Regions from separate parts of the uncultured Oscillibacter sp. genome, predicted to be linked through region 2. Evidence: riboswitches for the same ligand, from Rfam matches in the RefSeq annotation. Region 2 holds a riboswitch; the other holds the start of a gene.
The links. Region 2 has a riboswitch for thiamine pyrophosphate ahead of Q1M04_RS16100 (hypothetical protein). Riboswitches for the same ligand answer to the same signal wherever they lie in the genome.
Positions count from the first base shown of each region.

Region 1 (15,350 bases), on a different contig from region 2:
GATAACGGCTAAGCCGTACACTCGGGTAACAACGCAAGAGGAGCTGGCCGGGCTGGCGGAGCGTTTGCAAGGGCTCGGGGGCGATATTCGAATCATCATGGAGCATACAGGTATGTACTGGAGGCCCATCGCCCACTCGCTCAAAGAGGCGGGATTTTTCGTCAGTGTCGTCAATGCCATTCTCATCCACAACTTCAGTGACAACTCCCTCCGCAAAGTAAAGACGGATAAAGCGGATGCCCTCAAGATCGCCAACTATGGGCTGACGTTCTGGACAGAGCTGCGCAATTTTTCTGACGAGGATGAAACCCGCCAGATGCTAAAGATGCAGTGCAGACTGTATGAGCGGACGCAAAAGATCAGCGTTGAACTGCGTAATGGCCTGATCTCACTGCTGGATCAGACGTTTCCGAGAATTAACGAGATACTGCCCGCTCACTATTGCACCAAACGTGGCCACTACAAATGGGTCGATGTTTCTAAACGCTTCTGGCACAAAGACATTGATTGTCCAATCGGTAGACTGCCTGAATGCAGTGTACGAATCTATGGCGGTTCTTCGGGCGGAAATGAAGCGGTTGGCGTCTCTGCTGCCGGAATATGAGGTCGTCATGGCCATGCAAGGTGCGGGAGATGTCACCGGCCCGAAGCTGATGGCGGAAATCGGCGATGTACGACGCTTCACGAACAAGAACGCCCTGGTGGCCTTTGCTGGTGTAGACGCGCCTCCGTTCCAATCTGGCAGCTTTGAGGCCAAGTCCAGACATGTATCCAAGCGTGGATCTCCACATCTGCGCAGGACGCTGTTTCAAGTCATGAGCGTCGTCCTGCAGCGTAGTTCCACGGACAACCCGATCTATTCCTTCATGGACAAGAAGCGGGCAGAGGGGAAACATTTCTATGTGTACACGGTTGCCGGCGCGGCAAAGTTCCTGCGGGTCTATTACGCCAGAGTCAAGGAATATCTGCTTGCGTTGGAAACGAAACAAGAGACTGCCGCATAAGTTTGGCGGCAAGTTTTATCTTGCATAATTTAAGCGCGCCAAATTCGGCCAACCGGAGCTGCTCTTGTTGGTCTGGTTTTTGTGCCTGTTTTTAAGTGAATGACCTTTTCAAAAATTTTTCTAAAAAAGTGCCGCTTGGGGCTTGACATTTATTTGCAGGTTTGCGTCCTCTCCGCCTCTGGCGGCGAGGGCTTTGGCCCCGCCGAAGGCGGGGCCTTTTCCAGGCGGTAGAGTGATTGGAATTTTGGGGCGCGGGGTATGTCCGTTAGCAGATTATTGCCGCATGGTGTTCCATACCTTTCCGGCCTGGGCAAGTATATCTTCCTCTCCGGCCTCGTCCTGCCAGATACAGGAGGCGGCGCAGTCCATAAACCAATCCGCCCGCAGCAAAGACAGGATGATATCCCACATGACGGCGAAGTCATCGTCGTGGCCTTTGTCCTGGAAGGTGAGTGTTTCTCCGTCAGAAACGCAGGGAAGATCGTGGGCAGTGAACAAACTTTTTATTATCTGATGTACGTCTTCCAGCGTGTAGTCTCTTTGCTCTACGGCGGTTTTGTTAAAGGAAAATTTTACTTCCATCAGGGGACACCTCCTGTTATTGGATAGCCCACATCATATCAGCCACCCCAGGCAATGTCCAGATGATTCGACAAACACCTCTGTTCGGCGGCTAGGTGCAATGTATTGACACCCTCGCTCTGACAGTTTAGGGAAGCAGAGGAGGACAAAGTGTCAATACATGACACCTTGTCCTCAGCCTTGGCCGCTATAATGTACCCTCATCCGAATGCAGGGTCTGCTGGCACTCACACAAAAATTCGTTTTTGAGCAGATCGCCAATAGTTTGAAATATCTGAGCCAATTCATAGGATTCCCGCACAGAGTCCTCAACCTCATCCGGCCTCATATGTGTGTTTTCCACCCAGATGCGGACATTTTCCAATGTAGGAGTCAGTAGAACTGCCCTTTCATATGCTTTGCAGAACAGAGCCGCGATTTTCCCCCTGCACTCCGCTTCAGCATCCAGCTGGTCAATTTCATGTACAGCCGGCAACATCTCGGCGGCAACGGATTCCTGTTCGCCCAGCGGCAGATGCTGAACGGCTTTCAGGATTTTCCAGCCCCGGTTGATGGATACATCTTTCTTGTCTAGTGCGTCTTTTAGGACTTGGGGCGCGGCTTCCGCCAGCTGCGTAATCCTGCCCATGGTCTGCTCTCCGATTCCTACGGCCAGGGCCGCTTCCTTCCTGCTATCCACAGGTAAAATCGGGTTTGGTGAAATCACCAAACCCGATTTTGCGCTTTCGCTTTTGTGGTCACCGCCCCCTGCGGCCATGTTTGCCCTCGCCCTGGCCTCGATCTCCGGTTTGAGTTTCAGCACATTCTTACCTAATTCCCACTTATCCAGGTTGCGTCGGCCCTTCTGGGTGTCCAGCGCCCATTGCTTGGCTTCAAGCAAATCAGCGAACGAAAATACCAGCATTTTGTAGGGCAAACCGTGTTTTTCGCAGATTCGGAAGCGGTTGTGTCCGTCAATGAGAATCATATCCTCGTTGACGATAACCGGGGCATAGCAGCCGTTTTCCAGGATGTCCCTCTCCAAAGAAAAAAACTGCTCACCGCTGAGAGGCGGGAGCAGGTGTTCCATCTCCGACAGGATGACCAGCGTCCGTTCAGAGCTGCTGTATTCGTTTTTTGTGTTTTTCAGAGTACCATCTCCTTCAGTTCGTTTTTTGTGAGCCTTCGCCGTAAGTTTGCCGTTCTCTCCAATCCGGTTCCTGACAGGCAACCCCGCTCGGCGCTGTGTCGCGTGTCTTCCCTTGGCTAATGTCATTAAGTTAGAAATAAGGAGAAGATAAAGTCAAAAAAGATGTAAAAAGGGGTTGACAAAGGAGGAAAAATGTGCGGCGAAGCCCTGAAAAGTAAACTTGCTTTTCGGGGGGACGCCGCACATGAAATATACACCAAAATTTTTGCGGAGAATGCTGCTTTCTATGATCCGGAAAATGGGGGAGCACCCAGACAAATACGTCAGGCAGACGGGACGGGATTTTACCCGTCCCCGGACGCTGACCTTCGAAACGGTCATATCCCTGCTGCTGACCATGAGCGAAAACAGATCGGGAAGGTGCTCATCGGACGGTTTCAAAACAGCGAAAAAACACCGTCGGCCTCGGCGTTTGTCCAGCAGCGGCAGAAGCTGCTGCCCGCAGCGCTGGAGACGCTGTTCCACCGCTTCACAGCCCTGCTGCGCCCTGGGAAGACCTTTCGTGGCTATCGTCTGCTGGCAGTGGATGGCTCGTCGCTGAAATCCGCCGCCTACCCGGAGGACCCAGCCTCCTACCGCCCCGGCACGTCCAGACAGCACGGCTGGAACCTCTGGCACATGAACGCGCTCTTTGACCTGGAAAACGGCATTTATACCGACCTGATCGTGCAGAAGGAGCACGAAAAAAACGAGTGCAGAGCCCTGTGCCAAATGGCAGACCGCTCCCGCGTTTCCGGGAAGGTGATCCTGCTGGCTGACCGGAATTACGAATCCTGCAACAATCTGGCCCACCTGGAGAAGCGGAACTGGAATTACCTGATCCGTATTCGGGACAAGGCACGGGGCATTGCATACGGTATGCCTCTGCCTGACCAGCTGGAGTTCGACATTCCCCTCAAACTCACCCTGGGCCGGCTGACGCCGCGGCAGTTGGAGACCCGCGGCATCGCCGTCCCCAAGTCCTATTACCGTATCCCGCCCACAATGACGTTTGACTTTTTAGAGTCGAACAGCCCGGATTTCTACGAAATATCCTTCCGCGTTGTCCGTTTACAAACCGACAGCGGCAATACGGAAACCCTTATCACCAATCTCGACCCGGACCGGTTCCCCCTCGCCGCCCTCAAAGCCCTCTACGCCAGACGCTGGGGCATTGAGACCTCCTTCCGCAGCCTGAAATACGCCGTGGGCCTCATCCATCTTCACGCAAAGAAGCCGGACCTTGTCCTCCAGGAGGTTTTCGCCAGTTTCCTCATCTTTAATTTCTCACAGGCCGCTGCCTGGGCTGTGGACGCGTCTCAGGGCACAGCCAAATACAAGCGTCATGTCAATTTCTCCGACGCTGTCTTTGCCTGCTGTGCTTTCCTGCGCCGCTCCGCCGCTGATCCGCTCCCGCTCCTCCGGCGAAGACTGCTCCCGCTTCGCCTTGGGCGCACCGCCCCAAGGCCAAAAATCACAGGTAACCGCATTTCCGCCTGCTATGCCTCCGCTCGCTGACCTTTTCTATGTCCTTTTTCTGACGGAGCTGCCTCCGTCTGCTTTTGCTGCCTCTTTTTCCTGATAAGTTCCTTCTGGATTTCCTTCGGAATTCCATTGCCTTCTGCCGTTTCTTTCTTCGCGGCTAGCTTAATGACATTACTTCCCTTGGCCCGTTCGTTCAAGCTGAAGTTATGGCAGGCTTCCCCGTAAAAGCATCTGATTGGACGGTCATGTACTTTTACCCTGAGCGCATAGGCACTCAGGGTACAGCGAAAACCTGTTCATAATATCCAATCTCTTTCGAGAATGCCTGTTAGAATAAAACCAGTTAAAATATGATTTCCCAATACATTGCTGTGGTGAAACGCATAACACTGGGAGAGAAGATCGTCAAGGGTGATTTTTTCCATAAAAATCCGGGCTATAGGGAAGGAGCAGGCTCATAAAAAGCTCTGCTCCTTCTTATTCTTAAGGAAGCGCTGATTTAATCCCCCGAGATGCACTCGGTGAAGAAGGGAAACCAGTGGCATTTTGGTATGAAGTGCCGCACCGGCGCGGATGCCGGGAGCGGCTTTGTTCACACAGTGGAGGCCACCGCCGCCAATGTCCACGATGTCACTGCAGCGGCAAGGCTTCTGCGGGAAGATGATAAGGCGGTCTGCGGGGACAGTGCCTGCCTTGGGATAGAGAAACGGGAAGAAATCAAAAGCAATCCGCAGCTTTCTGCCATTGAATACCGCATCAACCGCAGGCCGGGCCGGTTCCCTATGCCCCGCCTAAGGTTTTTGCGCCCTTCGACCGGGCTGGGACTGGAAAAGTGAGGATTTCATCCCCCAATATGGCCCTTTATTGGACGTTTCCACTGCCTTCGTCTGTTTGCCTGGCTTTTACCTGCTTTAATCAGCGCTTCCTTTACTTTCTGTCAGGGCATAGACTGACGATCTTACCCCATAGGAAAGTTACAATTTATATTGCGCTGTCCGGGATCGCGATGGCGCTCGACTGGCTGTTGCTCTTTGAGGCATATCAGCAAATCGGCGTCAGCCTGGGTATGCTGATCAACTATTGCGGCCCGGTCATTGTCGTGGCGCTTTCTGTAGTGTTGTTTAAGGAACGCATGACCTGCCCCAAGGCGGCGGCGTTGGTCATGGCGGCGCTTGGCACCGTTCTCATCAGCGGCCAGGCGGCGGCGGAAGGCGTCAATGGCTGGGGTTTGCTCTGTGCGGGACTGTCGGCGCTGGCTTATGCCGCTATGGTAATTTTCAATAAGTTGCCGAAAGAAATCACAGGCATGGAAAACGCTGTCCTGCAGTTGTTTTTCGCGGCTGTGACGGCAGCGGTCTTTGTCGGCTGTAAGCAAGGCTTCCATATGGAAATTGCCCGCGGGGATTGGATCCCGATTTTATGGATCAGCCTGCTGAATACAGGGGGCGGGTGCTATTTCTACTTTTCCTCTATTGGACGGCTGCCTGTGCAGACGGTGGCAATCTGCGGCTACATCGAACCGCTGTCCGCCGTTCTGTTCTCCGTGGTCTTTCTTCACGAGGCGCTGCTTCCCCTACAGGCAGCCGGCGCTCTGCTGATTGTCGGAGGGGCTTTGATTGGCGAAGGCGTCTTTCAAAAGAACCGCCGGCGATGAACGCCGCAGCCAGAAAATATTACCCCAGATATAGAAAAGAAAGCAAAAGGCGTCCCCGCCTGCCGGATTTGGCAGACGGGGATGCTTTTCAAAACAGGAGTTCTACAAAGGCCATTCCAGCGCAGTCCGCCGCCGTCAAAGTCCCAGCGGCATCCAGCAGGGCTGTCCGAAAGCTGCCGGGGCCCTGACACGGGGCTAGGGCTTCCGCCCGGCGGGAACAGGACTTCCAAAAAGCGGCGGCTGTAACGGCGGCGGCAAGAATGTCCGGTTCCACCGCCGCAAAGACGCCGCAGAGAACGGACAGCATGCATCCCGTACCAGTCACCTGCGTCATCAGGGAACTGCCGCCGGAGACCTTCCATAGGACGGTCCCATTTGAGATGAAATCCTCCGAGCCGGAAATCAGCACAGCGGTTTTCAGCTCCCGCGACAGGCGGAGCGTCAGGTTCCCCTGTTGGACGGAGTCCAGGGCGGCGGGACTGTCCACTCCTTGTGATTGGCTTTCCAGGTGGAGGAGGGCCCTGGCCTCCCCCGGGTTGACTCGCAGCAAGGAGGGCGTGAAGACTTCCAGCAGTCTTTCCACCCGCTCCAGCCGCCAGGGGCTGGCCCCCACGCCCACGGGGTCCAAAACGACGGGCTGTCCCAGCTTTTGAGCCGCCTGTCCCCGGAGGAGGCAGGCCCGGAATTTTTCCTCCTCCGGCGTGCCGGTGTTCAGCACGGCGGCGGCGGACACGGCGGCAACCGCCTCCATTTCCTCCGGCGCCTGAGCCATGATGGGGCTGGCCCCCACCGCCAGAGCCAGGTTGGCGCAGTCGTTGGCAGAAACCAGATTGGAGATGCAATGGATCAAAGGCCGGCGGTGTCGGACCGCCTCCAGCAGAAAAAAGTCAGGCCTTGTCATAGAGCCTCCCGTTGGATAGAATTTACCGCTCCAAAGCGGACTGCATGGATTTCAGTGCCCCGTTTTTTTGCAGGGCGTACACCAGGATTCCCGCGAGAATGGAACCCGCCGCAGTGGAGATCAGGAAGGGGATGATGTAGACGGTATAGGTCTCCGGCGTCAGGCCCATCAGCTCCTTCGCTACGGGGTAGGCCGCCAGGCCCCCCAGAACGCCGGTGCCCAGGACCTCGGCGGTCAGCGTTGCCGGGAGGTTCTTTGTCCTCCAGTAGACCAGACCGCACAGCAGAGCTCCGCACATGCTGCCGGGGAAGGCCAGAAGGCTCCCCCAGCCCAAGAGATTGCGCAGAAGGCTGGCTACAAAGGCCGTAGCCAAGCCGTACCAGGGCCCCAGGAAGACGGCGCAGAGGATGTTGACCATGTGCTGGACCGGGGCGCACTTGCTGCCGAAGACCGGGAAGGTGAGGAACATGCTGCCCACCACCGCCAGGGCGCAGAAGACCCCGGCAATGGACAGCTTTTGGACGGATTTGTTTTTCATCGTAAAAGCTCCTTCACAGCTAGAATCGCAAAGAGAAACACGCGGCAGCGCTTTCCCCCTGCATGGCAAGGACGGGCGGGACTGTCCGCCCTGGAAATTTCGGTCGAGGCTTACTGGCCTCCTCTCACGCCGGAACACGGCTTCCCATCGCTGCCGGGACCCCAGGGGCCCCTTGTATGGTCCGGCCCGGACGCAGGGCGCTCCCCCTCCGTCCGCTCCCGGTGGTCCGGGACGCCGGTGTGTGCTCTCTCCCTCCTTCGTGAAGAATTTGCAAAAAAGCAAGACGGCCCGCCGAAACGCGAACCGCCGTCAAAAGTCCCCTATCGACTCCCTACGGCGGCATTATCCGCGTCAGGTAAAGGGTCGAAGCGTCCGCTTCCTCTCAGCCTTTCGGCTCCCCTGCTTTTCGCCCCCAGCATACCACCGGGGGAAAATTTTGTCAAGGGGCTTGCAAATCCGGGCGGAAAAGAGTATGATAGGCCCACAATGAAAAAGGGGAGTCCGCTGGCGCGGGCTGAGAGGGGGCCGTGAAGGTCCCGACCCGGAACCTGATTTGGATCATGCCAACGTAGGGAAATAGCGGACGTCTTGCCGCAGATGAACCAGGTTGGTTTATCTGCGGATTTTATATTTTGAGGAGGACTTTGCCATGAACATAAGACCCGAAACGCTCCGCCTTTACGCCGTCACCGACCGGACCTGGGCGGCGGACGAGGAGGCTTTTTTCCGCCAGGTTGAGGACGCCGTCCGGGGGGGCGCGGCCATCGTCCAGCTCCGGGAAAAGCGCCTGGAGGACGCTGCCTTCCTGGCGGAGGCAAAGCGCTTTGTGTCCCTGTGCCGCAGACTGGGGGCCGTCAGCATCATCAACGACCGGGCGGACATCGCCCTGACCTCCGGAGCCGACGGCGTCCATGTGGGCCAGAGCGATCTGGAGGCGGAACGCGCCCGGGAGCTGCTGGGGCCGGATAAGATCGTCGGCGTCTCCGCCCATTCGCCGGAGGAGGCCCGCCGGGCCAGGGAGGCCGGGGCGGACTATCTGGGCTGCGGCGCGGCCTTCGTCACCGGGACCAAGGCCGACGCGAGGCCCATCTCCAGAGAGACCATCCGGACTGTCACGGCGGCGGCGGGCATCCCTGTGGTCGCCATCGGCGGTATCAGCCGGGAGAACATCCTGGAGCTCAAGGACCTGGGCCTCTCCGGCGTGGCCGTGGCCTCCGGTATCTTTGGGCAGAGAGACGCAGAGGCCGCCGCCCGGGAGCTGCTGGAGCTGTCGAAACGATTGTAAGGGAAAACCGCCCCCGGGCGTTTTTCACGCGGTGCGTTGGGGGCACCACCTCACGCCGCGTTATAAAACTTCAATGCGAAAAGGAGAGACGAGTATGAAAACAGCATTGACGATCGCTGGGACCGACCCCAGCGGAGGCGCCGGTATCCAGGCCGACATCAAGACCATGACCGCCAACGGGGTATTCGCCCTCACCGCCGTCACGGCCCTGGTGGCTCAGAACACTACCGGCGTCAAAAGCATCCAGGAGTCCGCACCGGACTTCCTGGCGGAGCAGCTGGACTGCGTGTTCACCGACATCTTCCCGGACGCGGTGAAGACCGGCATGGTAGCCAGCGTCCCTCTGATCGAGGTCATCGCGGACAAGCTTGCGCAGTACCAGGCGAAGAACATCGTGGTGGACCCGGTGATGGTGGCCACCTCCGGGGACCGGCTAATCTCCGAGGACGCGTTGGAGACCCTGAAAAGCCGCCTCCTGCCCCTGGCGGCGGTCCTCACTCCCAACATCCCCGAGGCGGAGATTCTCTCCGGTATGAGGATCGAAACGCAGGAGGGCATGACGCGGGCCGCCCAGGCCATTGGTGAAGCCTACGGCTGCGCTGTCCTCTGCAAGGGGGGGCATCAGGTCAGCGACGCCAACGATTTCCTCTGGCGGCCCGGCGGCGGGGGACGCTGGTTCCGCTCCCGGCGGGTGGATAATCCCAACACCCACGGCACGGGCTGCACCCTCTCCAGCGCCATCGCCTCCAATCTGGCGAAAGGCTTCGGCCTGGAGACGGCGGTACAGCGGGCGAAGGATTACATTTTCGGGGCCCTGTCCGCACAGCTGAACCTGGGGCATGGCTCCGGGCCCATGGACCACATGTGGGACCTCCACAGCCGCTTCATCGACGGGGAGGCAGGGACGTGAAAAAAACCTCCACGTTTCAGAACGGCCTCATTTGGTTCGGGGCCGGGGTCTCCCTGGCGGAGATTCTCACCGGTACCAGCTTCGCCTCGCTGGGGTTCACCCAGGGCTTTGCCGCCATCGTCACCGGCCATGTGATTGGCTGTATTCTGCTCTTCCTGGCGGGCCTCATCGGCGGGCGGAGCGGGCGAAGTGCCATGGAGACCGTGAAGATGAGCTTTGGACAAAAGGGCGGACTTCTGTTCGCCGTGCTGAACGTCCTCCAGCTGGTGGGCTGGACGGCGATTATGATCTACGACGGGGCCCTGGCGGCGGGCAGCGTGTTCCCCGCCGGGCGCTGGGCCTGGTGCCTGGTGATTGGGGGGCTGATTTTGCTCTGGATTCTGGTGGGCGTTACAAACCTCGGTTGGCTCAATAAGCTCTCCATGGCGGCGCTGTTCCTGCTGACGCTGGCGCTGTGCTGGGTGATTTTCGGTTCCGGTACGCCGCAGACTTCCGGCCTGGGAGAGGCCATGAGCTTCGGCGCGGCGGTGGAGCTGGCGGTGGCCATGCCTTTGAGCTGGCTGCCCCTCATCAGCGACTATACACGGGAGGCGGAAAAGCCTTTCCAGGCCACAGCGGTCAGCGCCATAGTCTACGGCCTGGTCTCTATATGGATGTACGCCATCGGCATGGGGGCGGCGATCTTCACAGGGGAGTCCGACATTGCCGCCGTCATGGTCAAGGCGGGCCTGGGTATCGCCGCCCTGGTCATCCTGATTTTGTCCACCGTGACGACCACCTTCCTGGACGCCTGGTCCGCCGGTATCTCCGCCGAGTCCATCAGCCCCCGGCTGACCGGGAAATGGATGGCCGTGGGGGCCGCCCTGCTGGGGACCGCCGGGGCGGTGTTGTTTCCCATGGACGACGTCACCGGCTTTCTGTATCTCATCGGCTCTGTCTTCGCCCCCATGATCGCCATTCAGATCGCGGACTTCTTCCTGCTGAGGCGGGACCGGTTTCAGGCAGATTTTGATGGACGGAATCTGGTAATTTGGTTAGTGGGTTTTGCCGCCTATCGGGGTCTAATGAGATTGGATCTGCCTTTGGGCTGTACTCTGGCGGATATGGCCCTGGTAGTTACGCTGTGTGTGCTGGTGGACAAACTGGCAGGGAAGCCGCCATTGCCTTGACCTGTCTGAGAATTCAATTTGTCGGATATAAACATGCGATGGGGGCACTTCCTTATGGAAGTGCCCCCATCATTTAGATGTTTCTTCTTATGCTCTAAACAGTCATACAGTTGTTGTCCTTGTGGGGGGTGGTCCTTGCGCCACAAAGATTTTCCGATTTGTCTTTATTATGCCATAAGAGCATTCCTACGCCGTGGCGGCAATCAGGGCACAATAAGGGAAAAAACAAAGAGAAAACCCTGGAACCATTGCAATTCCAAGGTCTTCTCTGGCGCGGAAGGAGGGATTTGAACCCTCGCGCCGGTTTTATCCAGCCTACTCCCTTAGCAGGGGAGCCCCTTCGGCCACTTGGGTACTTCCGCAGATCCGGATTCACTTTTGAAAAGTTGGCGGAGAGAGTGGGATTCGAACCCACGGGCACTTGCGCGCCGCCGGTTTTCAAGACCGGTTCCTTCAACCACTCGGACATCTCTCCACAGGAAGGCGCCGTCTCTTGAACACGCATAACATCATAGCATACCATCTCCCTCTTGTCAACAAAATTTTCCGCCGGGACGGGGAAATTTACCCCTTCCCCGTCCGGTACATCCGCCCCGCCTCCGGCGTCACGCCGTTCAGCCACAGCAGCTCCTCCACTGTTACGAACCAATAGCCCTCCTCCTGAAGCCGATCCACCACCCGCAGGGCCGCGTCCACCGACGTGGAATAGATATCGTGGAGCAGAATGATGCTGTTGGGCTCTACGCAGTCCAGAATCGCCCGGGTTACTTTTTCCGCGTCCCGGCTCTCCCAGTCCCGGGGGTCCACGCACCACTTCACCATGGGCACGCCAAGCTCCACCCCCTCCGCCACTTGGCCGTAGGGGGGCCGCAGCCAGTATTCCCCGCCCCCCAGCAGCGCCTCCAGCGCCGCTTCCGTCCGGGCCACCTCCTGGGCCGCCTCATCCGGGAGGATGCCGTCCAGCCGCTGGTGGCTCCAGGTGTGGTTTCCTATCTGGTGCCCCTCCTCCGCCATGCGGGCCACCAGCGCGGCGTTGTCTTCAATCTGCTGGCCGATGAGGAAAAAGGTGGCCTTGGCCCCCCGTTCCTTCAAACCGTCCAGCAGACGCTCCGTGGTGCCCCGCCGGGGGCCGTCGTCGAAGGTCAGGGCCACGTACTTCTCCCCCGCCGGAATCTCGGCTCCCCCGTCCGCGGGCATCGCCTCGCCGCCCGGCAGGCATAGGGCGGTCAGAAGGGCCAGTATGAAAATCGGGACAATCTTCTTCACCATCGCGCAGTTCCCCCTTATTTATCCGGGGTTAGTATGCGCAGCTCTCCGGGGAATTTTATTGGAAAAATCACGAAAAGAAAGAGCGCTTTGTCATGAGCCTAGGTTCTCATGACAAAGCGCTCTTATACGTGCTCTTACACCAGCTCAATCACCGCGGTCTCCGCGGCGTCGCCACGGCGGATGCCGGTGCGGATGATGCGGGTATAGCCGCCGTTGCGCTCCGCGTAGGTGGGCGCGATTTCCTTGAACAGCTTCTTGCAGACATCCTCCCGGGTGATGAAGCTCATGGCCTGCCGGTAGGCGGCCAGGTCGCTCTTCTTGCCCAGGGTAATCATTTTCTCAGCCAGGGGCTTGATCTCCTTGGCCCGGGTGACGGTGGTCTCCATCTTCCCGTGATCCAGGAAATCCGTGACCTGCTGACGCAGCATGGCTCTGCGCTGGTCAGAGGTCTTGCCGAGCTTACGAGGCATTTCGGTTTCCTCCTTACTTGTTATGGTTTCTCCTTCGCTCTCCGGCGGGGACGGTCAATTATTCTCCTCGTCGGCCAGGTGCAGGCCCATCATGGCCAGCTTGTTGATGACCTCCTCCAGGGACTTGCGTCCCAGGTTGCGGACCTTCATCATCTCGTCCTCGGTCTTGGAAATCAAGTCCTCCACCGTGTTGATGTTGGCCCGCTTCAGGCAGTTGAAGCTCCGGACGCTGAGGTCCAGCTCCTCGATGGTCATCTCCAGCACCTTGTCCCGCTGGGCTTCCGCCTTCTCCACCACGGTGGGGCGGCTGCCGACGTTCTCACTCAGGTCGGTGAACAGCGTGAAATGGTCGCAGAGGATCTTTGCTCCCAGAGAGACGGCGTCCCGGGCGGAGATGGTGCCGTCCGTCCAGACCTCCAGCGTCAGCTTGTCAAAGTCGCTGGAAGCGCCCACGCGGGTGGGCTCCACGGTATAATTCACCTTGTACACCGGCGTGTAGATGGAATCTACCCCAATGGTCCCGATCACATTCTGCTGGGGCTTGTTGCGGTCGGCGGGGACATAGCCCCGGCCATGGGACAGGGTAATCTCCATGTTCAGAGACGCCCCGTTGTCCAGTGTGGCGATGTGCAGGTCCGGGTTCAGAACCTCCACCTCGCCGTCGGCCTTGATATCACCGGCGGTCACCACGCAGGGGCCCACCGCCTCGATATAGACCGTCTTCACCGAGTCGCTGTGGAGCTTGGTCAGGAGGCTCTTGATATTCAAGACGATCTCCGTCACATCTTCCTTCACGCCGGGAATGGTGGAAAACTCGTGCTGAACACCGGCGATTTTGATGGTAGTCGGCGCGGTGCCGGGCAGCGAGGAGAGCATGATCCGCCGCAGGGCGTTGCCCAGCGTCGTACCGTATCCCCGCTCCAGGGGTTCCACCACGTATTTGCCATAGGTTACATCACCAGGCGCTTCGCTGCATTCAATCTGGGGCTTTTCGATTTCGATCACGCAGTACCCTCCTTCATCTTCTCAACGGGCGGCGCAAGACGCCGCCTCTGGTTCGGCTCATTATCGAGGGTATCCTCCGCTTACTTGGAGTAGAGCTCGACGATCAGGTGCTCCTCCACGGGGATGTCGATATCCTCACGAGCGGGGAGGCGGGTCACGGTGCCCTTCAGGCCGTTCTTCTCCCGCTCCAGCCACGCGGGCAGGAGGAAGATGGGGGCGTCCTGGCCGGTGAGGCGCTTGAAGACCTCGGAGGAGCGGCTGCTTTCCGCCACTTCCACCACGTCGCCGGCCTTCACCTGGTAGGAGGGGATGTCGACCTTTTTGCCGTTGACGGTGAAATGCCCATGGTTCACCAGCTGACGGGCCTGACGGCGGGTCATGGCGAAGCCCATGCGGTACACCACGTTGTCCAGGCGGCGCTCCACATTGATAAGCAGGTTGTCGCCGGTCTTGCCGGGGGCAGCGGCGGCGGCCTCATAGTAGCTGTGGAACTGCTTTTCCAGGATGCCATAGATGAACTTGACCTTCTGCTTTTCGTTCAGCTGAATGCCATATTCGCTTTTCTTCTTCCGCATCTGGCCGCCGGGATTCCGGTTGGTCTCCTTTTTGGCGTACCCCATGACGGCGGGAGAGATGCCCAAAGCCTTGCAGCGCTTGGCGATGGGCTGCATATTCCTTGCCATATTGCTTCTTACCTCCTCTTTCGATCAGACGCGGCGGCGCTTCGGGGGGCGGCAGCCGTTGTGGGGGATGGGGGTGACGTCCTTGATCATCGTCACTTCCAGGCCCACGGCCTGCAGCGCCCGGATGGCGGCCTCACGGCCCTGGCCGGGTCCCTTGACGAACACTTCCACGGTCTTGAGCCCATGCTCCATGGCGGCGCGGGCGGCGGTCTCCGCCGCGGTCTGGGCCGCGAAGGGGGTGGACTTCTTGCTGCCCCGGAAGCCGAGGCCGCCGGAGGAGGCCCAGGAAATGGCGTTGCCCTGGGCGTCGGTGACGGTTACCATGGTATTGTTGAAGGAAGAACGGATATGGACCTGGCCACGCTCAATGTTCTTCCGCTCACGGCGGCGGCGGATGACTTTCTTTCCGCCGGATTTCTGTGCTGCCATACTGTTTCTCCCTCCTTACTTCTTCTTGTTGGCGATGGTCTTCTTGGGTCCCTTCCGGGTGCGGGCGTTGGTTTTGCTGCGCTGGCCCCGGACGGGAAGGCCCTTGCGGTGGCGCAGGCCGCGGTAGCAGCCGATTTCGCTGAGCCGCTTGATGTCCAGGGCGGTCTGCCGCCGGAGGTCGCCCTCGACGGTGTAGTCGTCAATGGCGTCACGGAGCTTTTGCTCGTCGGCGTCGGTCAGGTCCTTCACCCGGGTGTCGGGGTTCACGCCGGACTTCGCCAGGATGTCCTTGGCGCTCTTGCGTCCAATGCCGTAGATATAGGTGAGGCCGATTTCGATACGTTTATCCTTCGGCAGGTCAATACCGGCAATACGTGCCATACTTTTAAAGCACCTCCAATTTCAATTCTCAGCCCTGTCTCTGCTTGTGCTTCGGGTTCTCGCAAATGACCATAACACGGCCTTTGCGGCGGATAACCTTGCACTTTTCGCACATGGGCTTCACGGACGGTCTTACTTTCATAGTCTGCAACCATTCCTTTCAGCGGTTTACGTCGTTTGATGTCATTTGCTGCGCCAGGTGATCCGGCCCCGGGTCAGATCGTACGGGGACATCTCCACCGTGACCTTGTCGCCGGGCAGAATCCTGATGAAATTCATCCTCAGTTTCCCGGAAATATGCGCCAGAATCATGTGACCATTTCCAATGTCAACCTGGAACGTCGTGTTGGGCAGGGCCTCCACCACAACACCTTCCACTTCAATCATGTCGGATTTTGCCAAACGTTATCCCTCCTG
Region 1 covers NZ_CATMPS010000032.1:8,357-23,706, reverse strand. Annotated here, with positions in the region: gene Q1M04_RS13030 (transposase) at 1-604, shown strand, start outside; gene Q1M04_RS13025 (transposase) at 612-1,004, shown strand; gene Q1M04_RS13020 (hypothetical protein) at 1,278-1,586, opposite strand; gene Q1M04_RS13015 (hypothetical protein) at 1,774-2,796, opposite strand; gene Q1M04_RS13010 (IS4 family transposase) at 3,136-4,272, shown strand; partial or broken gene Q1M04_RS13005 (transposase) at 4,746-4,958, shown strand; gene Q1M04_RS13000 (DMT family transporter) at 5,093-5,893, shown strand; gene thiM (hydroxyethylthiazole kinase) at 5,982-6,794, opposite strand; gene thiW (energy coupling factor transporter S component ThiW) at 6,817-7,332, opposite strand; TPP riboswitch at 7,643-7,743, opposite strand; TPP riboswitch at 7,816-7,925, shown strand; gene thiE (thiamine phosphate synthase) at 7,982-8,617, shown strand; gene thiD (bifunctional hydroxymethylpyrimidine kinase/phosphomethylpyrimidine kinase) at 8,712-9,527, shown strand; gene cytX (putative hydroxymethylpyrimidine transporter CytX) at 9,524-10,696, shown strand; tRNA gene Q1M04_RS12970 (tRNA-Ser) at 10,966-11,058, opposite strand; tRNA gene Q1M04_RS12965 (tRNA-Ser) at 11,084-11,171, opposite strand; gene Q1M04_RS12960 (polysaccharide deacetylase family protein) at 11,261-11,965, opposite strand; gene rplQ (50S ribosomal protein L17) at 12,100-12,435, opposite strand; gene Q1M04_RS12950 (DNA-directed RNA polymerase subunit alpha) at 12,490-13,440, opposite strand; gene rpsD (30S ribosomal protein S4) at 13,521-14,123, opposite strand; gene rpsK (30S ribosomal protein S11) at 14,148-14,552, opposite strand; gene rpsM (30S ribosomal protein S13) at 14,568-14,933, opposite strand; gene rpmJ (50S ribosomal protein L36) at 14,962-15,075, opposite strand; gene infA (translation initiation factor IF-1) at 15,117-15,335, opposite strand; gene Q1M04_RS12920 (KOW domain-containing RNA-binding protein) at 15,339-15,350, opposite strand, start outside.
Region 1: another riboswitch for thiamine pyrophosphate. It lies ahead of thiW (energy coupling factor transporter S component ThiW); the one in region 2 lies ahead of Q1M04_RS16100 (hypothetical protein).

Region 2 (15,350 bases):
CGTGCCGCTTTGCAGGAACAGCGTCACGTCGTTTTCCCGGCCCAGGTCGAAGGCTCCGCCCTCGGATACCCGGCAGACCACGCCCCCCAGGGTCAGCTCCAGCTTCCCGATGCCGTCCGCCAGAACCAGCCGCCCGCTGAAGGGCTCCTGGTTGGCGTCGGTTCCCATGCCGCCGGAGACGGAGGAGACCCGGTTGGTCAAAATGCGGAGCGTATGCGTCTCCTCCTCGTAAATCCAGTCCTTTCCCGGCTCCCCGCCGGTGACGGTGAAGGGATTTGGGTACAGGACGGTTTTCTCAAAAGCGCCCGCGCCCTCGTTCCAGCGCAGATAGGCGTAGCGGGTTTTAAGCCGCTCGGCCTCGTCCTTCCCCCGGAGGACCACGGTGTGAACCGCCGGGGAACCCTGGTCCCCCTTTTGCAGCCACAGCCGGGCGGGCTCGCCGCTTAAAAGCATGGCCCGTCCGTGACGGCCGTCCACCGCCAGGGCGGTTATGGCGCTCCAACCCGGCAGCAGCGTCCGCCAGACGACGTCGAAGGGGGCCAGGGGCTTTCCGTTCCCGTCGGTCACACGGGCTGCCTGCGCCGCCAGGAACACGGGCCCGTCGACGACCACGGGGACAGGCAGGGTTCCAAAGGCTTTGCCGTCCGTCTCCGCGAGGAGGACCGCGCCGCCCGTCAGGCGCAGGAGGCTGCTTTCCTCCCCCCGGAGGACGCCGATCCGCACGGTTCCGCCGCCGCCCAGGGTCAGGGACGCGCCGGGGCGCAGCAGAACCTCATCCAGCTCGGCCTTTCCCGGGACGGACAGTTGGACAGCGGCGGAGGCCGCGGTCAGCATAGGGGCGCGGCCCTCCCGCAGCGTTACCGTCCCGGACCCGGCGAGCAGGAGGGGCCGCCCTTCCGGTCCGTTGGTTTGGAGGGTTATGTCCGCCGTTCCGCCGACCGCTGCTTCCCCGGTGGAGGCGTCAACGGACAGGCCGGAGAGGTCCCGGCCCGCCGCCTTCATATCCCCCAGGTCCATGACGGCAGTTTGAAGCGGGGTTCCGTCCGCCGGGGCCGCCTGGCCCTGCGCTTCTCCGGCGGCGTTTTCCAGAGCGGCCTCCGGTCCGGCGCCGGAGGCCTGGACCGCCGCCAGCAGGCCCATCATCAGCTCCAGGTTCATCCCTTCCAGCCCCGCCAGGAGGGTCAGCATGGAAGCGCTTTCCAGGAAAGCGGCGGCGTCCCCGCCGTACAGCAGCATTCCCGTCAGGAAATCCTCCATCCCCGGGGCGGCGCCGCCGGTGAATTGAGCCTCCAAGTCCGCGAAGCTGGAGAACATGCCGTTTGTCAGAAGGTCGACCGCTTCGTCCGGCGAATAGCCCTGGGACACCTTTTCCAGAAGCTGCCGCAGGCCCTCCAGGGCCTCCTTCAAATCGACAGCCTTGGAGGCGGAGCCCCCGGCGATGACGCTGCCCAGGTACAGCGCGGCAAGATACCCCACGGCGGCGTTGCTGTCCAGGGATTTCCCGGAGATGGCCGCCAGAATGTCCGAGATTCCGGCGGTCTTGTCCAGCCCCAGCATATCCAGCAGCCGCTCCGGGGACAGGCCGCTTTGGGCGATTCCCCGCAGCAGCCAGTTGGGGAACGTTTGGACCCGATCCGGGTTTTCGTCCTCCAGAGCGGCGTCCGGCGGGGGTTCCACCCCGTCTTCAATCTCCTCGTCCCCCTCCAAAAACAGCCGCGCATCCCCGGCGAAGGCTCCGCCGGTCATGCGGTCGATTTCCTCCGCCAGCCGCGCCAGCTCCGCTTGCAGGGCGGCCCGATCCGCGCCGCCTCCTCCGGCGGCTTTTTCAGCCAGTCCGGCTATGCGGTCCAGGGCGTCCTGGACCTCCGCCAGCACGGCTTCCCCCACCTGGAGCGTCCGGTGGCTCTCCCGGGTGTGGTTTTCCGCCTGGCCGATCTTGCTCATGAGGGCTTGGAGAGTCTCCGAGACGGTGGCCCCCGGCGTTTTGGCCGGCGGGCGGCTTTGCCCGGCGGCGGCTGTCCTCTCCGTTTTCTCCGCCGCCTGATACCGGGGCCCGGACACACCGCGCTCTCTGCGGATGGTCAGCTCGCCCATGCAGACGCCTCCTTTCTTGAATCCGTTTCCAGCGTGGATTCCTATATATACAATATCGGCACGCGGACGGGAAAGATAAGAACGTCTCTCGCCGGGCAAAAAAGGGGAAAGCGCCCCGCGCTTTCCCCTCCCGGTGTGGTTATCGCTTTTGCCCCAGGGCCAGGTCCTTGACGGCCTCTCCCGCCAGGATCAGTCCCGCCGCCGCGGGAACGAAGGCCGCGCTCCCCGGCAGCTGCCGCCGGATTTCTCCCTCCAGGGATTCCTGGTAGAGCGCCCCTTCCGGGTTCCGGGGGGGCTCCTGGGAGTAGACCACCTTCAAGCGCCGGACGCCCCGGCGCTTCAGCTCCTTCCGCATCACCCGGGCCAGGGGGCAGACGGAGGTCTCGTAAATGTCTGCCACCCGGAAGGCGGTGGGATCCAGCTTGTTCCCGGCTCCCATGCAGCTGATGATGGGCGTTCCGGCCGCCAGGGCCTGTTGAATCAGAGCCAGCTTGCCGGTGACGGTATCGATGGCGTCGATCACGTAGTCATATTGGGAAAAATCGAAGTCTCCGGCGGTGTCGGGGCCATAGAAGACCCTGCGGGCAGTTACCCTGGCCTCCGGGTTGATCTCCAGCGCCCGGTCCCTAGCGGCGTCGGCTTTGTATTGGCCCAGGGTCCGGTGGGTGGCCAGAATCTGGCGGTTCAGGTTTGTCAGGCTCACCCGGTCGCTGTCGATTAGGTCCAGGGCTCCCACGCCGCTGCGGACCAAGGCCTCCGCGGCATAGCCCCCCACGCCTCCCAGGCCGAACACCGCCACATGAGCCCGGGCCAGGCGCTCCACGCCCTCCCGGCCCAGCAGCAGCTCTGTCCTTGAAAACTGGTCCAGCATGGCGTCACTCCTCGATTCCTTGAATCTCAATCTGCTCCAGGATCTCCTGGCCCCGCCCGGTCAGGGCGATGCTGCCGTGAAGGGGATAGTCCCGATAGGCGGCGTAGTCGAAGTTTTTCAGGGGGATGTCGTAGTCCAGGCAGAGCAGCCCCTTTGCCGCCAGGCCCTGGATGGCGGCGGCGGACTGCTCCCGGGGACGTTCCGGGTCTTCCAGGTACACCGGCGTCTTCCTGTCGAAGGCCGCCGCGATGGGGAGGAAGGGCGTTTCCCCCAAGCGCCGCAGCAGCGCCAGCTCCGCCTCCGTCAGCAGCAGGCCGCAGCCTCCCCGGCAGCTTCCGCAGTTTTCACAGCTCATGACCGTTCTCCTTTTCCGTTCCGGCTTCCACAATGGTTCCGCCGCCCACGACGGCGTCCCCGCTGTAAAATACCGCCGCCTGGCCCGGCGTTACCGCTCTTTGGGGCCGGTCAAACACAACGCGGACCTGCCCTCCGGACTCCGGGAAAATTTCCGCCGCCTGTTCCGCTTGGCGGGAGCGGGTTTTGGCTCCCACGCGCAGGGGAGAATCCAAACCCTCTATGGCAATCCAGTTCAGATCCTCCACCAGGATCTCCCGGACGAAGAGTGCGCTTTCCGGCCCTACGGTGACGGTGTTGGCGGACATGTCCTTTCCGCAGACATAGACGGGCTCGCCCATAGAAAGGCCCAGCCCCTTCCGCTGGCCCAGGGTGTAGCGGATCGCTCCCCGGTGCCGCCCCACGGCCCGGCCCTCCCGGTCCAGAAAGTCCCCGGCGGGAAACGCCTCTCCGGTCCAGGATTCGATGAACGCGCCGTAGTCCCCTCCGGGGATGAAGCAGATGTCCTGGCTGTCCCGCCGCCGGGCGTTGACAAAGCCCAGGCGCTCCGCCAGTTCCCGGACCTGCCGCTTTTCCATGCCGCCCAAGGGAAATTGGACTCTGGACAGCTGGCTTTGGGTGAGGGTGTAGAGGAAATAGCTCTGGTCTTTCCCGGCGTCCAGCGCTTTTTTCAAAAGCTGGCGGCCCGTCCCGGCGTCCCGGCCCACTCGGGCATAGTGCCCGGTGGCCACGTAATGAAGTCCCGCGCCGTCCGCCGCCTCCATCAGCCGGGAGAATTTCATGCGCCGGTTGCAGTCCACGCAGGGGTTCGGGGTGCCCCCGGCCCGATAGACCCGGACAAATTTTTCAATAACGTCTTCCCGGAATTCCCGGGCCATGTCCAGCGTCATGAAGGGAATGCCCAGCCGCCGGCAGACGGACTCCGCGTCGGCGGCGTTCCGGCCGTCGTCCGATTCCAGCAGGCGCATGGTAGCCCCCTGGCAGCGGAAGCCCCCCGCCTGCATGAGATAGGCCGCCGCCGAGCTGTCCACGCCGCCGCTCATGGCGATCAGCACGCTCAGATTGTTGTGTTCTTCCATTGTTTACCTCCCGGCTCGGGGCCTTTTTGCGTTTTGCGGCTCTTATTATAGTACGGTTCCGCCGTTTTGTCACGCAATATATCATTCCCGCTGGACGGATTTATCCGCACGTCTTGCATGATTGCTTTCACGCCCTGGTTTTTTTCCGTGGAAGCTTCCCCTTTTTCAACAAAAAATCCGGATGTCCAGAGCGAGTTTTCAAAAGTGGTGGAGAAATTTTTGCAAATTTATGTTTTATGTAAACTAAACTACCAAAAGGCGGATGGCAGGAGTGTGTATGTAAATTTTTTCCAGCCCGAAAGACAACCGGAGAAACCTGAAAACTTTGGGAAACAGCCCTGTGGAAAACTCTGTGGAAAGTGTGAATAACTTTTTGTAGAAGCCTTTTATGAAAAATTTTATGTAAATTACGAGAGACTGGGCGGCTTTTTCGGGAAGCGGCGGAAAAACGCACGGAAAGGGAAGAAAGCTGTAAAAATACCGGCGGAGCGAAGGACGTTCATGCGCCGGATTGTGACATGTTTCCTGGCGGCGTGTCAAAAACCGACAAATTGCTCAAAGGCGAAACGCAGGATTTCCTGCGATAATACGAAAGGTAATCGCGGCGCGGGGGAGGCCGGGCCATGCAAAAAAGGCTTGCGCCGGGCCGCTGGCCGTGCTATAATCTTGTTACAAACTACATAAGATCGTGAACTGGGGAGCTCGCGGAAGCGGGCTGAGAGGAAGCGAACGCTTCGACCCACAACCTGATTTGGGTAATGCCAACGTAGGGAGCCGTCATGAACCGACATGCTTTTTTCCGCATGAGGAACAGCCCTCCCGGTTTCGGGAGGGCTTTTTGGATTGCCGTCAGTTTCGCGGTCGGAACAAGGAGGAACATCATCCCATGCTGAACCTGTTTGTCAACGGTGAGGGAGGCCTCACCACCGCGGGCTACGCGCTGAGCGCCGCGCTGCTGGTGCTAAGCATTCTGGCGGGCCTGGCCCTGGCGGACCGGGGCGGGAAAAAGGGCTTTGCCGCCAAGCAGCTGGCTTACTGCGCCATGGCCGTGGCCCTGGCCTATGTAACCAGTTTCATCAAGGTGTTCAAGCTGCCCTACGGCGGGTCGTCACATTGCTGAGCATGCTTTTCATCGTGCTGGTGGCCAACTGGTACGGCGTCAAGACCGGCATGCTGGTGGGCTTTGCCTACGGCATTCTGCAATTTTTGCAGGAGCCCTATTTCCTGACGCTGTTCCAGGTCTGCTGCGACTATGTGCTGGCCTTCGCCGCCCTGGGGCTGGCGGGGCTCTTCCGGGGGAAGAAGAACAGCCTCCTCACCGGCTACATCGCGGCGGTGCTGGCCCGGGGGGTGTTCCACTCCATCGGGGGCTACCTCTACTGGATGGACTACATGCCGGAAAACTTCCCCCTGGCCCTGCGGAACCTTTACCCCATCATTTACAACTACAGCTATTTACTGGCGGAGGCGGCCGTCACCGTCCTTGTCATCAAGATTCCGGCGGTGGAGCAAGCCTTGGAGCGGGTGCGCAAAGCCGCGCTGTAAGGGCGCGCGCCCTCTTGTTCCAGGCAAAACACGGCCCAAGGAAGACTGCGGACCGTCCTCACCACAAACGAACCCCCCGCTTTTCCAAGGAAAAGCGGGGGGTTCGCTTAGCAGTATTTCGCGATAGCGGCCTGGATCATCTCGTGGGCCTGAACAATGATGGCCTGATCGCCGGGCTCCAGCGCCAGCAGAGGCGCCCGGACGCCGCCGATATCCGGTCCGCCCTGAAGGCGGAGGATCTCCTTGATGACGGCGTACATGTTGCCCTGGGTGGAGCACATCTTGTAGATGATGCGGCAGCACTCGTTCTGGACCTCCCGGCCCTTTTCCATCTCCCCGGCCTTAAAGCAGCGGAAGATCTCCAGGTACAGCTCCGGCATGGCGGCGTAGGTCCCGCCGATGCCTCCGGCGGCTCCGGCGGCCAGGCCGCTGAGAAGCTGCTCGTCCGGGCCGTTGAAGACCAGGGCCCCCTCGTCGTGCCACATCTGGATGTCCTGGACAGGCATGGAGGAGTTTTTCACCCCGACGACCCGGGGATTCTTCAGCATCTCCTGAAGCAGGGGCACCGACAGCGCCACGCCCGCCAGCTGGGGAATGTTGTAGATGATAAAATCCGTGTTGGGGGCCGCGTCGGAGATGTCGTTCCAGTACTTGGCGATGCCCTTGGGGGGCAGATGGAAGTAGATAGGGGGAATAGAGGCCACGGCGTCCACGCCCAGGCTCTCGGCGTGGGCCGCCAGCTCCCGGCTGTCGGCGGTGTTGTTGCAGGCCACATGGGCGATGATGGTCAGCTTGCCGCCCACCTCCGCCATGACGTTTTCCAGGGTCTCCTTCCGCTCGGCCACGCTCTGGTAGATGCACTCGCCGGAGGAGCCGCCCACATACAGGCCCTTTACTCCCTTGTCCAGCAGGAACTTCGCCAGGGCCCGGACCGCCGGGGCGCTGACCTTGCCGTCCTGGTCATAGCAGGCGTAAAAGGCGGGGAAGATACCCTGGTATTTGGAAAGGTCTTTCATGTTGTCACTCCTAGTCATAAATTTTCACCTTGAAGACCACCTTGCTCACGGTCTTCGGCCCGTCCACCTGCATCTTGATGCGGTGCGCGTCGCCGGGGAAAACCACCAGGAAGTCCCCGGGGGAGAGGATCAGCTTATAGTCTCCCTCACCCCGGTAGGCGTAGAAGTCGTTGGCCTCTACCCGGTCGAATTCCGCCAGGGTCTCCGGCGGGGCGATTTCCACCTTTTCGGAGCCCTCCGCCATGATGTGGATGTCCAGGTACTTTTTGTGGGCCTCGAAGAAGCTCTCTTCCGCCGGCACGGTCTCATAGGTGAACCGGGTGGCGTAGACGCCGCCCTTGAGCTCCACCCGCTCCGAACCCACGGAGGCCAAAAACTCCGGCGTGATATGCTCCAGCGCCAGGTCCAGGTTGGGGTGGATGCCCCGGTAGGCCGGGGCGTCCTTGTGTTTGGCGTAAATCATCGCGCTATCCTTTCACCGCGCCCATGGTGATGCCCTGGGTGAAGTACTTCTGGAAAATCAGGAAGACGATGATGATGGGAGCCGCCGCCAGGGTGGCGCCGGCCATCAGCAGGCCGTTGTCCACCGAGGTCTCCGCCTGGAGGGTGGCGATGCCCAGGGGGATGGTGAAGTTGCTGCCGCTGGCCAGCATGACCAGCTGCATGAAGTAGTCGTTCCAGCAGTTGATGAAGGTGAAAATGGCCAGGGCGCCGATGCCCGGCTTAATCATGGGCATGACCACCGTGGAGAAGGTATTCCACTCGCTGGAGCCGTCAATTCTGGCGGCCTCCAGAATCTCTCCGGGGATGCTCTCCGAGAACTGCTTCATGAGGAACACGCCGAAGGGCCAGCCCACGGTGGGGAAGATCACCGCCCACAGGCTGTCGTACAGACGCAGGGCGGACATCTCTTTCAGCAAAGGGATCAGGATGACCTGCTTGGGCAGGGCCATGGCGCAGACGATGAGGGAAAACAGGATGGCCCGGCCGTTGAAGCGCTTCTTCGCCAGGGCATAGCCCGCCATAGCCGCCGTGAGGCAGGTGATGAGCATGGCCAGCACGCACATGAGCACCGCGTTGATGAGCCAGCGGATGGCGGCGGGGGCCTCCGGCCCGGCGGTGAGAAGCACCTTTTTCCCGCCGTTGAAGAAGCTGCCGAAGGGCAGGTAGATCTCCCACAGGGGGACGCTGCGCTGCTTCATCAGCTTGTCAAAGTTGTTCATGACCCATTCGGTGGGAATCCAGATGGGTTTGGTGGCGTTGATATCCCCGCCGTTTTTGAAGGCGCCGGTGACGATCCAATACAGCGGGAAGGTGAAGAGGAACGCCAGAATGACCAGGATGATGATGGAGGCGATTTTATACGCCCGGCCTTGTCCAGTTTCGATTTTCATACCAGCACCCCCTTACTTTTCTTTCGCCAGCTTGAACTGGAGGGCGGACAGCAGTCCGATGAAGATGGCCAGCACCACGCCCATGGCGTTGGCGTAGCCGAAGTGGCCCGCCTGCTCCGTCAGCTTGAAGGCGGTCCAGTAGATATGGTACATCACCGTGTTGGTTCCCGCGCCGCCCTTGGTCAGCAGCTGGATGAGGGCGAAGCACTGGAAGGAGTTGATGGTGGTGATGACCAGGATATACAAGGTGGTGGGCATCATCTGGGCCCACTTTACCTTCCAGAAGACCTGGAAGCCGTTGGCCCCGTCCACCTCGGCGGCCTCAATGAGGGTCTGGTCCACATTGCCCAGGGCGGAGACGTACAGCACGATGGGCTGGCCCACGGAGGTGGTGAACAGGATCAAAATGATGCACCAGAGGGCGTACTTGGAGTCGCCCAGCCAGTTGATGTTTTGGTCGATGAGCCCCGCGCCCTTGAGGACATGGTTGAAAATGCCGGTGTAGTTGTCGTACATCCACTTCCACACCACGGTGACGGCCACGGAGCCGGTGACCACGGGGAGGTAGAAGATGCAGCGGAAGGCGGAGAGCACGGGCCCGCTGAGCTTGTAGATGACGGAGGACACCCACAGGGAGAATGCGCACACGGTGGGGACGCTGACGATGACGATGATGAAGGTGTTTTTCAGCGCCTCCAGGAAGGTTTCGTCGCTTAGCAGATTGGTGAAGTTGGAAAAGCCGATGAAGTTTCCAAACATGCCTTGGTCATGCATGTTGGCGTCCGTGAGGCTGGTAACGATGCAGATAATCATGGGGATGACCACGAAGCCGATGAAGAAAATCAGGCTGGGCAGCAGGAAGAGGTAGCCGGAGATGTTCTCCCGCCGCTGCAGCGCGCGGCTCATGGTGGGATGGGACTGTCTTGCCAAGATCAACACTCCTTTACGACTGGATTCGACAGGGCAGGGCCTCCTGAGGTAGAACGCGCCCCTCTCCCGCCCTTCGCGGGAGAGGGGCGCAAAAACCCTTATCTCTTTGACGGTGTATGGAAATGCTTAGCCGGCTGCGTTGGCTTTTTCGGCGTGGATGGAAACAGCCTCGGCGATAGTGGCTCCCTCGCCAACCTCCTGGAGCATGGTCCACCACTCGGTACGGGCGCCGGCCCAGCCCTTGGTGACCTGGTAGTAGTCGCCCAAGTAAGGCATGAGGACCTGGTACTCGTTCATGATCTCGTTGTCGGCCCAGATGTCGGAGAGGTCGGTGCCCTCGGCGGCGGAACGGGCGGCGAAGTAGTTGGCGGTCTTTACCGCTTCCACGGTGTGCTCAGAGTCGCACATCCACTTGATGAAGGTTTTCGCGTCGTTGATTCGGGCTTCATCCCCGTTGTCGAAGATGCCGAAGCCCCAGATGCCGCCCTGGAGAGCGGGAGAACCGCCCTGAGAGGGGAAGCCCATGAAGACGATCTCTTCACCGTTGGCGGTGAGGCCCGCGCCGGTGTCGGCCTGGTTGGGGTTGAGCTGCTGGGCAATGTTCCAGCAGAAAGCCATCTTCAGAATGCCCTGATAGAAGACCTTGATCTCGTCGCCGCCCTCAAGAGAGGCGTCGAAGGCGATGCCGGGCATGCTTCTGAGCTGCTCCAGCGCCTTGATGTTGGCGGGGTCGCTCCAGGTGTACTGGTCGTGGGTGGCGGTGGCAAAGGTGCCGCCGTAGAGGTTGTTGACGAGGGCGCGGGTGCCCTGGTCGCCGCCCTGGCCCTTGCAGTACACGGCGCCCACAGGAGCCTGGAAGTGCTCATACAGCGCGTCCACGGCGTTGATGAAATCGCTGGTGGTCCAGGTGTGGGTTTCCAGGTTCAGGAACTGGTCGGCGCCCGCTTCCTTGAAAGCGTCCAGGTTGATGGCCATGCAGTGGGCCGTGACAACCAGGGGATACTCATAGACGGAGCCGTTGGGGTGGGTGCAGGCGGCCATGGCCGCCGCGTTGATTTCGGACTTGTCCGTGTCGTCGAACATGTCGCTCAGGTCCACCAGATAGCCCTTGTCGCCCCAGTTGGTGACCAGGCGCTCGGGGCCTTCCATGATCAGGTCGGGCGCGTTTTTCGCGGTGATGGCGGAGTTGACCTTGTCATCGCCGTCGGCGTAGGCTAAGTACTCCACTTTCACGGAGATGCCCGTGTCGGCCGTGAAGGCATCGGTGATGGCTTTGACCTTGTCTTCCTTGCCCCAGTCGCCGATGGGGTAGGTCCACAGGGTAATTTCGCCGGCGGCGGCGGGCTCCTCAGGGGTCTCGGGGGTCTGGGTGTCGGACTGGGTCTGGTCGTCGTCGGGGGGCGGGGTATCGTCCTTTTTGCCGCAGGCGGCGAGCCCCAGGACCATAACCATGGCCAGCAGCAGAGCAAGCATTTTTTTCATCGCAAATCCTCCTTTTAATCCTTACAAAAAATGAACCGGCCGATCGCCGGCTCACTGTGTAAATTATACAAGGACTCCCTTCTTTTGTCAATTGAAATCGGACGGATTTTCGTAAGACAAGAATATTTAGGGAAAGTTTCAAAAATAATTTCGATTTTTGGTGAATTTACCCTCAAAATTCGGAAAAGAATTTGATTGTATGCCTTGACAAACCGGAAAAACCTGCTAACTTATACCACATAGGGTAAATTTCAGGCTGGCTTACCGCAGACAGAAAGGAAGATGGACGATGAAAAAGCACATCCTCTGCTTAGGAGATTCCAACACCCACGGCTACTGCGCCGACCCGGCCGACTGCGCCGACGGAGGCAGCCGCTTCAACGAGGACGAGCGCTGGACCTGCCTCCTCCAAAAGGCCCTGGGGCCGGACGTCCTGGTGACGGAGGAAGGCCTCAGCGGCCGGACCACTGTGTTCCAGGACCCCCTCCATGAGACGATGGACGCCCTCACGGTTGTGTACTCTCTGCTGAAAAGCCACGAGGCGGTTGATCTTCTCATCATTATGCTGGGCACCAACGACTCCAAAGAGCGTCTGGGGGCCAACGCCTCCTGCATCGCCATCGGCATGGAGCGGCTGGTCCGCAAGGCCCAGAGCGTGGACTGCTGGGGGGATCACGCGCCCAATATTCTGATTGTCTGTCCGCCTCCCATCCGCCCGGAGATGGAGCTGGCGGAGTGCGGGGAGCCTATGGGAAAGGGCTGCCTGGAAAAGACGCGGGAGCTGCATAAGTACTATAAGAAGACCGCCCGGCTGGTGGGAGCCCACTACTTAGACGCCAAGGACTGCGAGTTTAACGCCGTGGACGGGATGCACCTGACCCGGAAGGGCCATGCCCAGCTGGCGGCACTGCTGGCGGAACTCGTGCCGGGGCTGCTGCCGGGATAACGGTTTGCCGGATCTGGTTGAAAGGCGGGGGAACTTGTTGTATACTGTAGACGAGCGGCAGGCGCCCTGCCGCCGTCTGCCCGTGAGAGCGCGGGGAGAATCACGGCCGGCGGCGTAAGGAACGCCAAGAACAAAAGAATGGGAGGAAAAACCCATGGCCACGACTCAGGAGCGTATGAACGTCCCCATATTTGTGTCGTCTACCTATGAGGATTTAAAGGCCTATAGGGATGAGGTGGAACGGAGCATTATTTATATGAACCAGACCATCAAGGGAATGGAGTTTTTCGGCTCAACGCCTGAGAGACCTTTGGATAAGTGCCTACAGACTGTGCGTGAATGCAAGCTTTATATCGGGATCATCGGCATGCGTTACGGAAGCGTGGAGGAGGACAGCGGGAAATCGTTTACGGAGCTGGAGTATGACGAGGCGGTAAAAAACAGGATTCCGGTGCTGATCTACATATTGGATGAAAACCATCCGATTGCTTCCAGATTTGTGGATAAAGGGGAGGGCGCGGAAAAATTAGAAGCGTTTAAAACCCGCTTAAAGAAGGCGCATGTGGTCAGCTCGTTCACAACTCCCGCCGATCTTGGCAAAAAAGTAACCCAGGATTTGATGAACGAACTGAAAAAAGATCGTGCGATCGAGGACTCTTTGCGGACTCTGCCCTCCGATACGGAGGGCGGCGACTACGAAATTCTGAGAGGCTTTTTGCGCCGGCCTTATAAATACTACGGACAAGAGATTATACTGGATATGCTGCTGACTCCAAATCAGACTAGTTCTGTAAAGGTAGCTCTTTGCAAGGGCTTGGGCCTGCAGGTTGGAGACGTCTCCGGCATCCGCGCCACTGCAAAATCGCCTGATGGAAAAGAATCCAGTTCCATTCAATTGTTTGGCGAAGGGGAAATGGCCGACTGGATCGACAGCGTTCGTGAGCCCCGAAGCGCCAGGCTGAAGGGGCGCTTGTCGTACTGCGTATTGAAAGAGGATACGAAGCATGACGACGGGGTGATACTGAAAGACTTCATGTATACGCGCATGATTCTTCTGGATGTTATAGAAGACAGTCTGCCGGAATAGAGGGCAGGCGGGCGCGGAAAATCTCGACGCGGTGGGACCGCCTCGAAACGGACATGAAAAATGCGCCTCCCCGGCGGATTTTTCCGCTGGGGAGGCGTTCTTTTGCCGATATCTTATGTGTGCCGCCGGAAAAGGTCCGGGCGCTTATTTCTTTGCCTCGCGGCGCAATTCGCGGCGCATCCGGTTCAGCTCCTGATAGCGGATGCTGACAAGGCTTTGGAACCATTTAAACATACGAATCGCCTCCTTCATACTTGGGATTGCAGTTCTTAGGATATCAGGTTTTCACAAAAAGTCCAGCGGCAAACCGGACGATTCGCACAAATTTTGAAGAGAAAAACTGTGCACAATAAACAAAGCCGGCTGGCGTGGTTTTCAAATATTGCGGCTGAACGTTGGCGTTCGAAATAATTGGGAGGAATGAGCATGATTCAAATCTGCGGCGCACCTTGCTGCTGGGGCGTGGACGACCCCCAAAATCCCTATCTGCCCCCCTGGCGGCGGGTACTGGAAGAGGCCGGCCTGGCGGGGTACAGCGCCATTGAGCTGGGGCCTTATGGTTATCTGCCCATTGACGCGGAAACGGTTTCCGCCGAACTGCGGAAGAACGGCGTGGCCATTGTGGCGGGCACCATCTTCCACGACCTGCTGGACCCTGCCAACCAGGAAAGCGTCCTGAAAGCGGCAGACGACATCTGCCGCCTGATTACGGACCCGGCCCTGCCAAAGCTGCCGGTCCATCAGGGGCAGAAATTTCCCACGCCCTACATGACGGTTATGGACTGGGGCCATGACCGGCGGGACTACGCCGCAGGCCACCCCGACCGGGCCCCCAGACTTTCCGCCGAGGAGTGGTCCGGCTTTATGGAGAACCTCCGGGCAGTGTGCGAACGGGCTAACAAGTACGGCGTCCGGCCCGTCATTCACCCCCACGCCGGAAGCTATATTGAATTCGAAGACGAGATTGCGGCGGTGGTCCGGGACATCCCCTATGAGACGGCGGGGTTGTGCCTGGATACGGGGCATCTCTACTATTCGCATATGGACCCGGCGGAATATTTGAAAAAATACGCCTCCCGGCTGGATTATGTCCATTTTAAAGACGTCAATGAGAAGGTCTACCGGGAAGTGCTGAACGAGCATATCCGCTTTTTTGACGGCTGCGGCAAGGGAGCCATGTGCCCCATCGGTACGGGAAGCCTGGATTATCCCGGCATTAAACAGGCGCTGGAGGATATCGGCTACAGCGGCTATATTACCATCGAGCAGGAGCGGGACCCCAGGAATGTGGAAGGGAGCCTGCGGGACGTGAAGGCCAGCGTGGAATATTTGAAAAGCGTGGGCTACCACATTTGACCTGTTGATAAGCTTATAAGGAAATGGCTTCCCAAAATCGGTTTGGAACAACGCCGGCGCCACGCGGGTATGACTGCCGCCGTTGAGATAGAGGCTTTCCGTATCGCCCTGCCCCCCCAGGACACGAAGGGCGGAAGATATGGTTCCTTTGACCGCTTCTGTTCGCCGCGTTTCTTTGTCCCTGTCAATTTGCGCCGGTGAGCTTTTCGAATATTCAAATAAAATAGAAGTAGAACCCAACAGTCGGATACCGGATAAATACGCGTGAATTGTCAAGAGTAAACGAACATTTTCCCCAAAAATTTTTCAGTAAGGAGAGATGGGGGTAGGAGCAGGGGCCAGAGCGAGGACGGGCCCCGAGCCGGAGGCGATGGGGCGTGTTGGCAGAACCCCGGCGAGGCGGGGCCTAGACGGAGGCCGGGGCGGCGCTGTCCTGGCGGAGGCAGGCAAGCTCCTCCTCAAAGAGCTCGGCGGCGGTCCGGTAGCCTAAAACTTTGCGGTGCATGTTGTTCATGTAGCGGGCAACTGCATCGCAGTCTTTTTGCCTTACGTTCCGCATACTTTTTCCTTTGGGGAGGAAACGGCGGATAATGCGGTTTGCGTTTTCATTGGAGCCACGTTCGCAGGACGTGTACGGGTGGCAGTAGTAAAGGCCAGGAACCAGGACCTGAATACCGTCTGCGTCCTGGAACTCAGAGCCGTTGTCTACGGTGAGGGTTTTGAAGGTGCCTTCCGGGAAGCGGGAGACGATACGGGAGAGGGCGGAGACCGTGGCGGCGGAAGTCTTGGCGGAGGTCCGGAAGATGATTTCAAAGCGGGTCCGGCGTTCGGTGAGGACCAGAAGTGACTGCTTTTTGCCTCTGGCCTTGCCTATCACGATATCCATTTCCCAATGTCCGAAGGTAGAACGGCTGTCTATGACCAGGGGGCGGCGTTCAATTCTGGTCCCCTTGGGGGCCTTGGAGGCTTGGACTTTTCTATGCTTGCGCTTCTTCCTCTTGGACTTCTGCCAGAGGTCCTTGCTGGTTACGCCTGGGATATAGCCTTTGTCTATGTAGCGGTAGAGGGTAGACGTGGAAACGGTCCATTGGTCTTGTGTCTGGAACGCTCCTACAATCTGGTCCGGGGATTCACCGGAGAGGATACGGGAGGAAACCGCCTTAGCGTAGGCGTGATTATGGCCCAGCTTAACGGCG
Region 2 covers NZ_CATMPS010000003.1:1,971-17,320, reverse strand. Annotated here, with positions in the region: gene Q1M04_RS02965 (hypothetical protein) at 1-2,094, opposite strand, end outside; gene Q1M04_RS02960 (ThiF family adenylyltransferase) at 2,234-2,965, opposite strand; gene Q1M04_RS02955 (hypothetical protein) at 2,970-3,320, opposite strand; gene mnmA (tRNA 2-thiouridine(34) synthase MnmA) at 3,310-4,398, opposite strand; TPP riboswitch at 5,083-5,190, shown strand; gene Q1M04_RS16100 (hypothetical protein) at 5,285-5,518, shown strand; gene Q1M04_RS16095 (energy-coupled thiamine transporter ThiT) at 5,521-5,943, shown strand; gene Q1M04_RS02940 (dihydrodipicolinate synthase family protein) at 6,051-6,959, opposite strand; gene Q1M04_RS02935 (YhcH/YjgK/YiaL family protein) at 6,970-7,422, opposite strand; gene Q1M04_RS02930 (carbohydrate ABC transporter permease) at 7,427-8,353, opposite strand; gene Q1M04_RS02925 (carbohydrate ABC transporter permease) at 8,366-9,259, opposite strand; gene Q1M04_RS02920 (ABC transporter substrate-binding protein) at 9,410-10,765, opposite strand; gene Q1M04_RS02915 (GDSL-type esterase/lipase family protein) at 11,055-11,711, shown strand; gene Q1M04_RS02910 (DUF4062 domain-containing protein) at 11,866-12,798, shown strand; gene Q1M04_RS02905 (sugar phosphate isomerase/epimerase) at 13,225-14,154, shown strand; gene Q1M04_RS02900 (IS30 family transposase) at 14,561-15,350, opposite strand, start outside.